DNA from 2 places in the Streptomyces griseiscabiei genome. Region 2 is predicted to be linked to the other one. Evidence: riboswitches for the same ligand, from Rfam matches in the RefSeq annotation. Region 2 holds a riboswitch; the other holds the start of a gene.
The links. Region 2 has a riboswitch for cyclic di-AMP ahead of J8M51_RS38710 (C40 family peptidase). Riboswitches for the same ligand answer to the same signal wherever they lie in the genome.
Positions count from the first base shown of each region.

Region 1: another riboswitch for cyclic di-AMP. It lies ahead of J8M51_RS40365 (M23 family metallopeptidase); the one in region 2 lies ahead of J8M51_RS38710 (C40 family peptidase).

Region 1 is NZ_JAGJBZ010000004.1:207,856-212,131, forward strand. It holds gene J8M51_RS40350 (MarR family winged helix-turn-helix transcriptional regulator) at 1-73, shown strand, start outside; gene J8M51_RS40355 (GTP cyclohydrolase II) at 236-886, shown strand; gene J8M51_RS40360 (PP2C family protein-serine/threonine phosphatase) at 981-2,111, shown strand; cyclic di-AMP (ydaO/yuaA leader) riboswitch at 2,398-2,559, shown strand; gene J8M51_RS40365 (M23 family metallopeptidase) at 2,570-3,631, shown strand; gene J8M51_RS40370 (aldo/keto reductase) at 3,773-4,276, shown strand, end outside.
Region 2 is NZ_JAGJBZ010000003.1:1,060,116-1,064,391, forward strand. It holds gene J8M51_RS38700 (C40 family peptidase) at 1-386, opposite strand, end outside; gene J8M51_RS38705 (hypothetical protein) at 838-1,191, shown strand; gene J8M51_RS38710 (C40 family peptidase) at 1,196-2,413, opposite strand; cyclic di-AMP (ydaO/yuaA leader) riboswitch at 2,423-2,596, opposite strand; gene pcrA (DNA helicase PcrA) at 2,848-4,276, shown strand, end outside.

The DNA of each region.
Region 1 (4,276 bases), on a different contig from region 2:
TCCGTGGCGCCGCCGGGCGTGCTCGTCGAGCCAGCCGGGCCAGCCCGACCGCTCGGGTCGGTCCGGCCGGTAGGGCCTGTCGTTCGGGTCGCGCCGAAAGTTCTCCCGTGTCGCGGGAATGTGAGGTCGCCCCAAACCGGTTGCTTGAAATTTGAAGCACGGGTTAGAGTCGCTGCGAGCACTGTGCTTCAAAACTGAAGCACAGTGACGCCCGCACCAGGACCGGAGAACCCGCATGCCCGACTTTCCCGCTGCCACCCCGCGTGCCCGCGTCCGGGTACCGCTGCGTTTCCAGGACGGATACGGCGTCGACGCCGAGCTGGTCACCTTCCACGGCCTCGTCGACGACCAGGAGCACCTGGCGATCGTCCTCGGTGACCCCGCCCCCGGCACGGCCCCGCTGGTCCGGCTGCACTCCGAGTGCCTGACCGGCGACGTGTTCGGCTCGGCCCGCTGCGACTGCGGCCCGCAGCTGCGCGAGGCGGTGGAGCGGATAGCCGAGCGCGGGGGCGTCCTCCTCTACCTCCGCCAGGAGGGCCGGGGCATCGGCCTCTACAACAAGCTGGACGCGTACGCCCTCCAGGACCAGGGGCTCGACACCTACGAGGCGAACGCGGCGCTCGGCCTGCCGGAGGACGCCCGCGACTACACGGCGGCGGCCCAGATGCTGGGCGCCCTCGGCATCGACGAGCTGGACCTGCTCTCCAACAACCCCGACAAGGCGCAGCAGCTCCGCGACCTGGGCGTCGGCGTCCGCCACCGCGTCCCCACGGGCGTCTTCACCACCGCCCACAACGTCCGCTACCTCCGCGCGAAGGTCCTCCAGACCCAGCACACCCTGCCGCTGCCGGAACTGACGGAACTGACGGGCCTGACGGCCGGCTGACCTCCCCCCACCTCACCAACCTCCCCGCGCCCCTCACTAGCCCACTCGGCCCCACCGGCTAGCCCCGCTCCCCGCCCCCGGAAACCCTGTATCCGTGGGGCAGCGAGAGGGGGTGGAGGGTGTGAGGGAGCCGGACGGACGGCGGTTCTCGTACGCCCGTACGCTCGCGCGCGGCCTCCCCGTCCTGCTGATCGCGGTCGGCCTCTTCTACGACCACTTCACGCCGAGCGAGTTCACGGCGGTCCCCTTCTTCACGGCCGCGCCCCTGGTGGCGGCCCCGCTCTACTCGCTGCACGGCACGGTGATCACCGGGCTCGCCTCGGTCGGCGGCATCACGGCCGTACGGACCTACTACGACGACGCGGGCCATGTGGACGCCGTCACCGAGATCGCCACGGTGGCCACCGTCGCCGTACTGGCCGTACTGATCAACCGCCTCGTCCGCCGCAGCGACGCCCGGCTGGCCACCGCCCGGGAGATCGCCGAGGCGGCGCAGCGGGCCGTACTGCCGGTGCCGCAGGAGCGGATCGGCGGGCTGGAGATCGCCGCGCGGTACGAGGCGGCGCAGGCCGGGGCGTCGATCGGGGGTGATCTGTACGCGGTGCAGGACTCGCCGCACGGCGTACGGCTGATCGTCGGCGATGTGCGCGGCAAGGGGCTGGGGGCGGTGTCGGCGGTGGCCGTGCTGATCGGCGCGTTCCGGGAGGCGGCCGAGCAGGAGTCGACGCTCGAAGCGGTGGCCCAGCGGCTGGAACGGGCGCTGGCCCGCGAGGGCACCCGGCGGGAGGCGGCGCGCCGGGACGCGGCGGTGGAGTACGAGGGGTTCGTGACGGCGGTCCTCGCGGAGTTCCCGCACGGCGCCGGCCGCGCCCGGATCGTCAACCGGGGCCATCCGTCCCCTCTGCTGCTGTACGCCGACGGCGCCCTGTGCACGCTGGACGCCCCGCGGCCCGCGCTTCCGCTGGGCATGGAGGACCTGGGCGGCTGGCCCGACCGCGCGGAGGAGACCGACTTCCCGCCCGGCGCCACACTGCTCTGCTACACCGACGGCCTCTCCGAGGCGCGGGACGCGCACGGGGTCTTCTACGACCCGGCCGCGCGCCTGTCGGGACGCACCTTCTCCGTCCCGGGCGCCCTGCTGACGACCCTCGCGGAGGAGGTGGGCCGGCACACGGGCGATCGCACGACGGACGACATGGCCCTCCTGGCGGTCCGCCGCCCCTGACGCACACGTCTCCCGCACACACAGCTCTCTCACATCTCGCACCTCATCGGGGCCGATGTCACCGAGCGTGCTCGTCCGACCGTCCTCCGTATAGGAACTGACGCACCGTCAGAACAACTGTTACTCGTGAGTCACCGCCAACTCGCCCGTTTTCCGCCCCTCATGACCCGTAAAGTCCAGCGCGGAAGCCGGAACGATCATTCGGAACAGCTTGGAATGGAGTACTGACGTCTATTAACGTTCGATAACGCAGCGCGGTCGTCCCAGCCGTCACAAGAGACGGCTCCGTGCTCACGCGCCGAATTCCGCAAGGGAACCGGGGAACCACCACCCTGGGGTGAATCGCACGCAAACCGCCGTGGCAGTACGCACGACCGGTTTACGCGCGTAGGAGACCTTCCTGCTCCGAACCCGTCAGCTAACCCGGTAGGCGAGGAGGAAGGAAGGAGTACGCCCACGTGGCGTCGAACCGGTCCGCGACCGAAGCCCCGTTCGTGCCGACCCAACGCGAAGGCGAGAGCCAGACGTTCGGCTACGGCAGCTACAACAGCGACAACGAGGGCCCCTGGCAGGAGTGGAATCCGAACGAGGAGACCCTCCGCCCCGCTCGCGGTCGGCACCGCGTCGCCAAGAAGAGCGGCGTACTCGCCCGTGGCGGACTGGCCCGCAGCTCCACGGTCCTCGGCGTCGGTGTCATAGCCGCCGTCAGTGGCGCCGGCATGGCCAGCGCGCAGTCCGGCAAGGCCCCGGTCTCCATATCGATGCCCGACATGCCGAATGTCGGCTCGGTCTTCGAGGACGAGGCCGAGGAGCCCGAGCCCGAGGCCTCCAGGTCCCCGCTCAGCAACGCCGGCCTGACCCCCGCCGAATCCGAGCAGGGCACCGCCGACGCCGGTGAGGCGCTGCGCGCCCGCATCATGGCGCAGGCCGAGTCCCAGCAGGACGCCTCCGACAAGGCCGCCGCCGAGGCCGCCCAGACCGCCGCCGCGGACAAGGCCGCCGAGCAGGCCGCCCAGGAGAAGAGGGAGGCGGAGGCCAAGGAGGCCGCCGCCAAGAAGAAGGCGGCCGAGGAGGCCGAGCAGAAGAAGGAAGCCGAGCGCCTGGCCTCGCTCGCCAAGCAGTTCACGCTTCCCACCTCCTCGTACACCCTCACCTCCACCTTCGGCCAGGCCGGCCCCTACTGGTCCTCCGGCTACCACACCGGCCTCGACTTCGCGGCCCCCACCGGCACCCTGATCAAGGCCGTCGGCAGTGGCACGATCACCCAGGCCGGCTACGAGGGCGCCTACGGCTACAAGACCGTCCTCACCCTCGATGACGGCACCGAGATCTGGTACGCCCACCAGTCCTCGATCGGCGTCAGCGTCGGCCAGAAGGTCGCCACCGGCGACGTCATCGGCCGCGTCGGCGCCACCGGCAACGTCACCGGCGCCCACCTCCACATGGAGGTCCACCCCGGCGGCTCCTCCGGCGGCATCGACCCGGCGGCGTGGCTCCGCGGCAAGGGCCTCACCCCGTAACCCGCCCGTACGACGACAGCGACGCCGCGTGGCCTCCCGGAGGCCAAGCGGCGTCGCTGTCGTACAGGCGCTCCCACGGTTTCACGCACCGTTCACGCGACCCCGGAATGCACGCGTCCGCCACGAGGGTTGACGAATGGCATGACCACTTCTTCTCCCTCTTCTCCTCTTCGCAGGCTGGGCACGTCCGACATCGACGTGTTCCCGCTCTCCCTCGGGGGCAACGTCTTCGGCTGGACGGCGGACGAGGCACAGTCCTTCGCCGTCCTCGACGCCTACACGGCCGGCGGCGGCAACTTCATCGACACGGCCGACTCCTACTCGGCGTGGGTCGAGGGCAACACGGGCGGTGAGTCGGAGCGGATCATCGGCAAGTGGGCCAAGGCGCGCGGCAACCGCGCCGACCTCGTCATCGCGACCAAGGTGAGCCAGCACCCCGAGTACAAGGGCCTGACGGCGGCCAACATCAAGGCCGCGGCCGACGCCTCCCTGGCCCGCCTCGACACGGACTACATCGACGTCTACTACACCCACTTCGACCAGCCCGAGGTCCCCGTCGAGGAGATCGTCACCGCCCTCGACGACCTGGTGAAGGCCGGCAAGGTCCGCGCGACGGCCGCCTCCAACATCACCCCCGAACGCCTG
Region 2 (4,276 bases):
TGGTCCGGGTCGGCGGAGAGGGCGAGCTGCCAGGACGGGTCCATGCCCCCGCCCCGGTACTGCGCCGCCGCGACCGAACCGAGTTCGTCGCGGGCCGAGTTGAGCCGGTCGGTGCGGCGGGCGGCCTGGTCGCGCAGCTCTTCGAGGTTCTCCTGCGCCTTGTCGGCCTTCTCCTTCGCGCCGTTGTACTTCTCGGTGGCGACCTCGGCCTCTTGGTAGAGCTTGTCCACCTTCGCCCTGACCTGGTCGGGCGTGAGCTGTGGATCGGCGTGCCCGGTGCCGTCGAAGCCGGTCGCGGTCGCCGCGCCCGCGAGGGCGAACGTCGCGGCCGTGCGGACCGTGTGGCCGCCGAGTGAGCGCTGTCTGGGCTTGCGGTGCGCTGCCACGTGGGGTGCGTGTCCTCTCCGTACGACCGCCGTCCGCGGTACGGACAGGGTCTGTCCGTACGGACCGCCTGGGGGGAGCGGTGACACGTCCGGCGGCGGCCCGCACAGGGGGAGCGGGACGCCGCCGGACCTTCTCGGCGGGGGTGGCCGACTGCCGCCCCTGGCCCGGGCGGCGGTGGGGAGCCGGTCACCTGAGGGAGGACGCTAAACCTGGCTGTGAGGGGCCGGTAACGCGTTGTACGGAAGTGGCGCGCACCGACCGTGAGGTGACCGTATGTGACCGTGATCCCGCCGGGGCGCCGCCGACTTCACGCTGCGCGATGACCGATGCGGCGATTTCGGACCTATCGGAGGTGGGACGGTGCTATGCGGCGCATATATGCACGATCGGTGAAGCGTCTCGCCCGCCCCCGTGCCCGACGGGGCGCGGGCCTCTCACTAGGCTCCGCGCATGGACGTCCTCATCCACATCCTCGTCGCCCTCCACATCATCGGCATCGCCTCGCTCCTGGGCGGTTTCCTCACCCAGCTGAAGGCCATGGGGCAGGGCGCCGCCCGCTTCGTCCCGGCCATGCTCCACGGCGCCCTCACCATGCTGGTCACCGGCGCCCTCCTCGTCGGCCTCAACCAGGCCGACGACCAGCCCGTCGACAACATCAAGATCGGCGTGAAGCTCGCCCTGCTGATCGTGATCCTCGGACTGGTCTATGTGAAGCGGGACGACGAGACGGTGGAGAAGCCGCTGTTCGGACTCGTGGGCGCCCTGACCGTCGTGAACGTCTTCATCGCGGTGCTCTGGACCTGACGGTCTACGCCGGCCGCACCACGCTGTGGATCGACGACTCGCCGTCGTAGAAGACCGACTCCTCGCGGACGTACGTGCCGGGCTTCGGGGCGTGGATCATCATGCCGTTGCCGATGTAGAGGCCGACGTGGCCGATGTTGTCGTAGAAGAAGATCAGGTCGCCGGGCCTGGCGTTCGCCAGGGAGACGGTGGTCCCGGTGCCGGCCTGGTCGTAGGTGGTGCGGGGGAGGTCGACGCCGGCGGCCTTCCAGGCGGCCTGGGTGAGGCCTGAGCAGTCGTAGGAGCCGGGGCCGGTGGCGCCCCAGACGTACGGCTTGCCGATCTGCGCGCGGGCGAAGGCGAGGGCCTTGGCGGCCTTCGAGGCGTAGGTGGAGTCCTCGGCCGGGGCGGCGGTCTCGGTGGTGGTGCCGGTGGAGGTCTCCGTACCGGTGGAGGTCTCCTCCTGGACCGTCCCCTGAGTTCCCTGGCTCCCCTGAGTTCCCTGGTCGTCCCGGGTCTCCTGGGCCGGCTGTGCCGCCGCCTGCTGCCGCGCGAGTTCCTCGGCCTTGCGGTCGGCCTCCTCCTGCTCGCGCTGTTCGATCGCGGCGAGCCGGGTCTTCTCCTCGACGGTGAGGGTGGAGAGCAGTTCGCGGGCCTCGGCCAGCTTCGCCTGGACCGTGGCCTTGCGGGCCTTGAGGGTCTTCTGCGTCTCGGTGAGCTGTTCGAGGCCGTCGCTCGCCTCCTGGCGCTGCTCCGTCGCCTCGGCCTGCTCGGTGACGTACGCGTCGACGGCGTCCTGCCGGCGGTCCGTCAAACGGTCCATCAGCTGGTTCTGGTCGAAGTAGTCCTGCGGGTTGTCCGCGAGCAGCAGCGAGGCCTGGTCCGGGGCCGCCGCGCCGTCGCGATACTGGGCCGCTGCGAACGAACCCAGCTCCTCCCGCGCGTCGTTGAGCTTCTCCTGGCGCTTGGCCACGGCTTCGAGGAGGGTCTCGACCTGCTTCTTCTGCTTGGTCGTCCTCTCCTTGGCCGCGTTGTAGCCCTCGGTCGCCGCCCCGGCCCCGCGGTAGAGGTCGTCGACCTTCTTCTCGACTTCCTCCAGGCTCGGCTTGTCGTCGGTCGAGGGCGCGGCCGTGGCGGTCTGCGAGAGCAGGGCCACGGAGGTGAGGGCGGCGGTGGCGAGGGCGGGGGTGCGGATGCCCGCGCGCGTCCGGCCGGCCGGACGCGGCTTGCGGTGCGGCGCCATGGTTCGGCGTCTCCTTCCGTTGTCCGCCTACCGAGTTAGCTGTCGGGTTCGGGCGCAAGCTTCGGAAGGTTTGCCCTACGGCCCTTGCCGCGTGCGGCGGTCGGGCCGATTCACCCCGGAGGATCGGTGGGTCCCCGGCTCCGGCGCCCACGTAAGGCGTACCGGACTCGGCGGAGGCCGTGCGGCCCGGCGACGTTCGCCGGTTGGGTCGTACGGTCCTGGGGAAAAAGCTAGCCAACTCGTGTGGCCCGTGTGAAGGTTGATGTTCGATATGCCCGATACGTTTTCGTGACCTTAGCCTCTTCGACGCGAGAGGCGGTAGGCTCGCTCGCTCACCGTCGTACGGCGGTCGCGGTGTGTGGCGGATGTGGACGAGTGCGGACTTCCCGGGGCGGCCTCTCGCTGTCAGTGGGGGCGCCTAGACTCGGAGAGCGATGAGCAGCCTCTTTGACGACAGCTTCCTGGCGGACCTCCAGGCCCCCCGCGGCCACGCGGAGGAACCCCCGCCGCCGCCCGAGGACGATCACGTACCGGAGCCGCTTCCGGACGATCTGTTCGGCGGGAAGTTCGACGCGCCACCGGACCGTGACGCGTACTACCGCGACGGCGCTCCCCGCCCCGCGATCGACGCGGCGGCCCTCCTGGACGGGCTGAACGAGAACCAGCGTGCGGCCGTGGTGCATGCCGGATCACCCCTGCTCATCGTCGCGGGCGCCGGCTCCGGCAAGACCCGGGTGCTCACCCACCGCATCGCCCATCTGCTCGGCGAGCGGCGGGTCCATCCCGGCCAGATCCTCGCGATCACCTTCACCAACAAGGCCGCCGGCGAGATGAAGGAGCGCGTCGAGCAGCTCGTCGGCCCGCGCGCCCACGCGATGTGGGTCATGACCTTCCACAGCGCGTGCGTACGCATCCTGCGCCGCGAGAGCAAGAAGCTCGGCTTCACCTCCTCCTTCTCGATCTACGACGCCGCCGACAGCAAGCGGCTGATGGCGCTCGTCTGCCGTGATCTGGACCTCGATCCGAAGCGCTTCCCGCCCAAGTCCTTCAGCGCCAAGATCAGCAATCTGAAGAACGAGCTGATCGACGAGGAGGACTTCGCCGCCCAGGCCGCTGGGGGCACCTCCCGGTCGAGCGGAGCCGAGAGTGGGGGAGGCTTCGAGAAGACCCTCGCCCAGGCCTACGCGATGTACCAGTCCCGCCTCCGCGAGGCGAACGCGCTGGACTTCGACGACCTGATCATGACGACGGTCAATCTGCTGCGCGCCTTCCCGGACGTCGCCGAGCACTACCGCCGCCGCTTCCGGCATGTCCTCGTCGATGAGTACCAGGACACCAACCACGCCCAGTACGCCCTGGTCAGAGAGCTGGTCGGTACCTCCGAGCACCCGGTGGACGTCCCGCCCAACGAGTGGGACGTCCCCCCGGCCGAGCTGTGCGTCGTCGGTGACGCCGACCAGTCGATCTACGCCTTCCGCGGCGCGACCATCCGCAACATCCTCCAGTTCGAGGAGGACTACCCGGACGCGACGACGATCCTGCTGGAGCAGAACTACCGCTCCACCCAGACGATCCTCTCCGCCGCCAACGCGGTGATCGAGCGCAACGAGTCCCGCCGCCCCAAGAACCTGTGGACCAACGCGGGCGCGGGCGCCCGGATCACCGGCTATGTCGCCGACACCGAGCACGACGAGGCCCAGTTCGTCGCCGACGAGATAGACCGACTGACGGACGCGGGCGACGCGAAGGCCGGTGACGTCGCCGTCTTCTACCGGACGAACGCCCAGTCCCGTGTCTTCGAAGAGGTGTTCATCCGCGTCGGCCTGCCGTACAAGGTCGTCGGCGGCGTCCGCTTCTACGAGC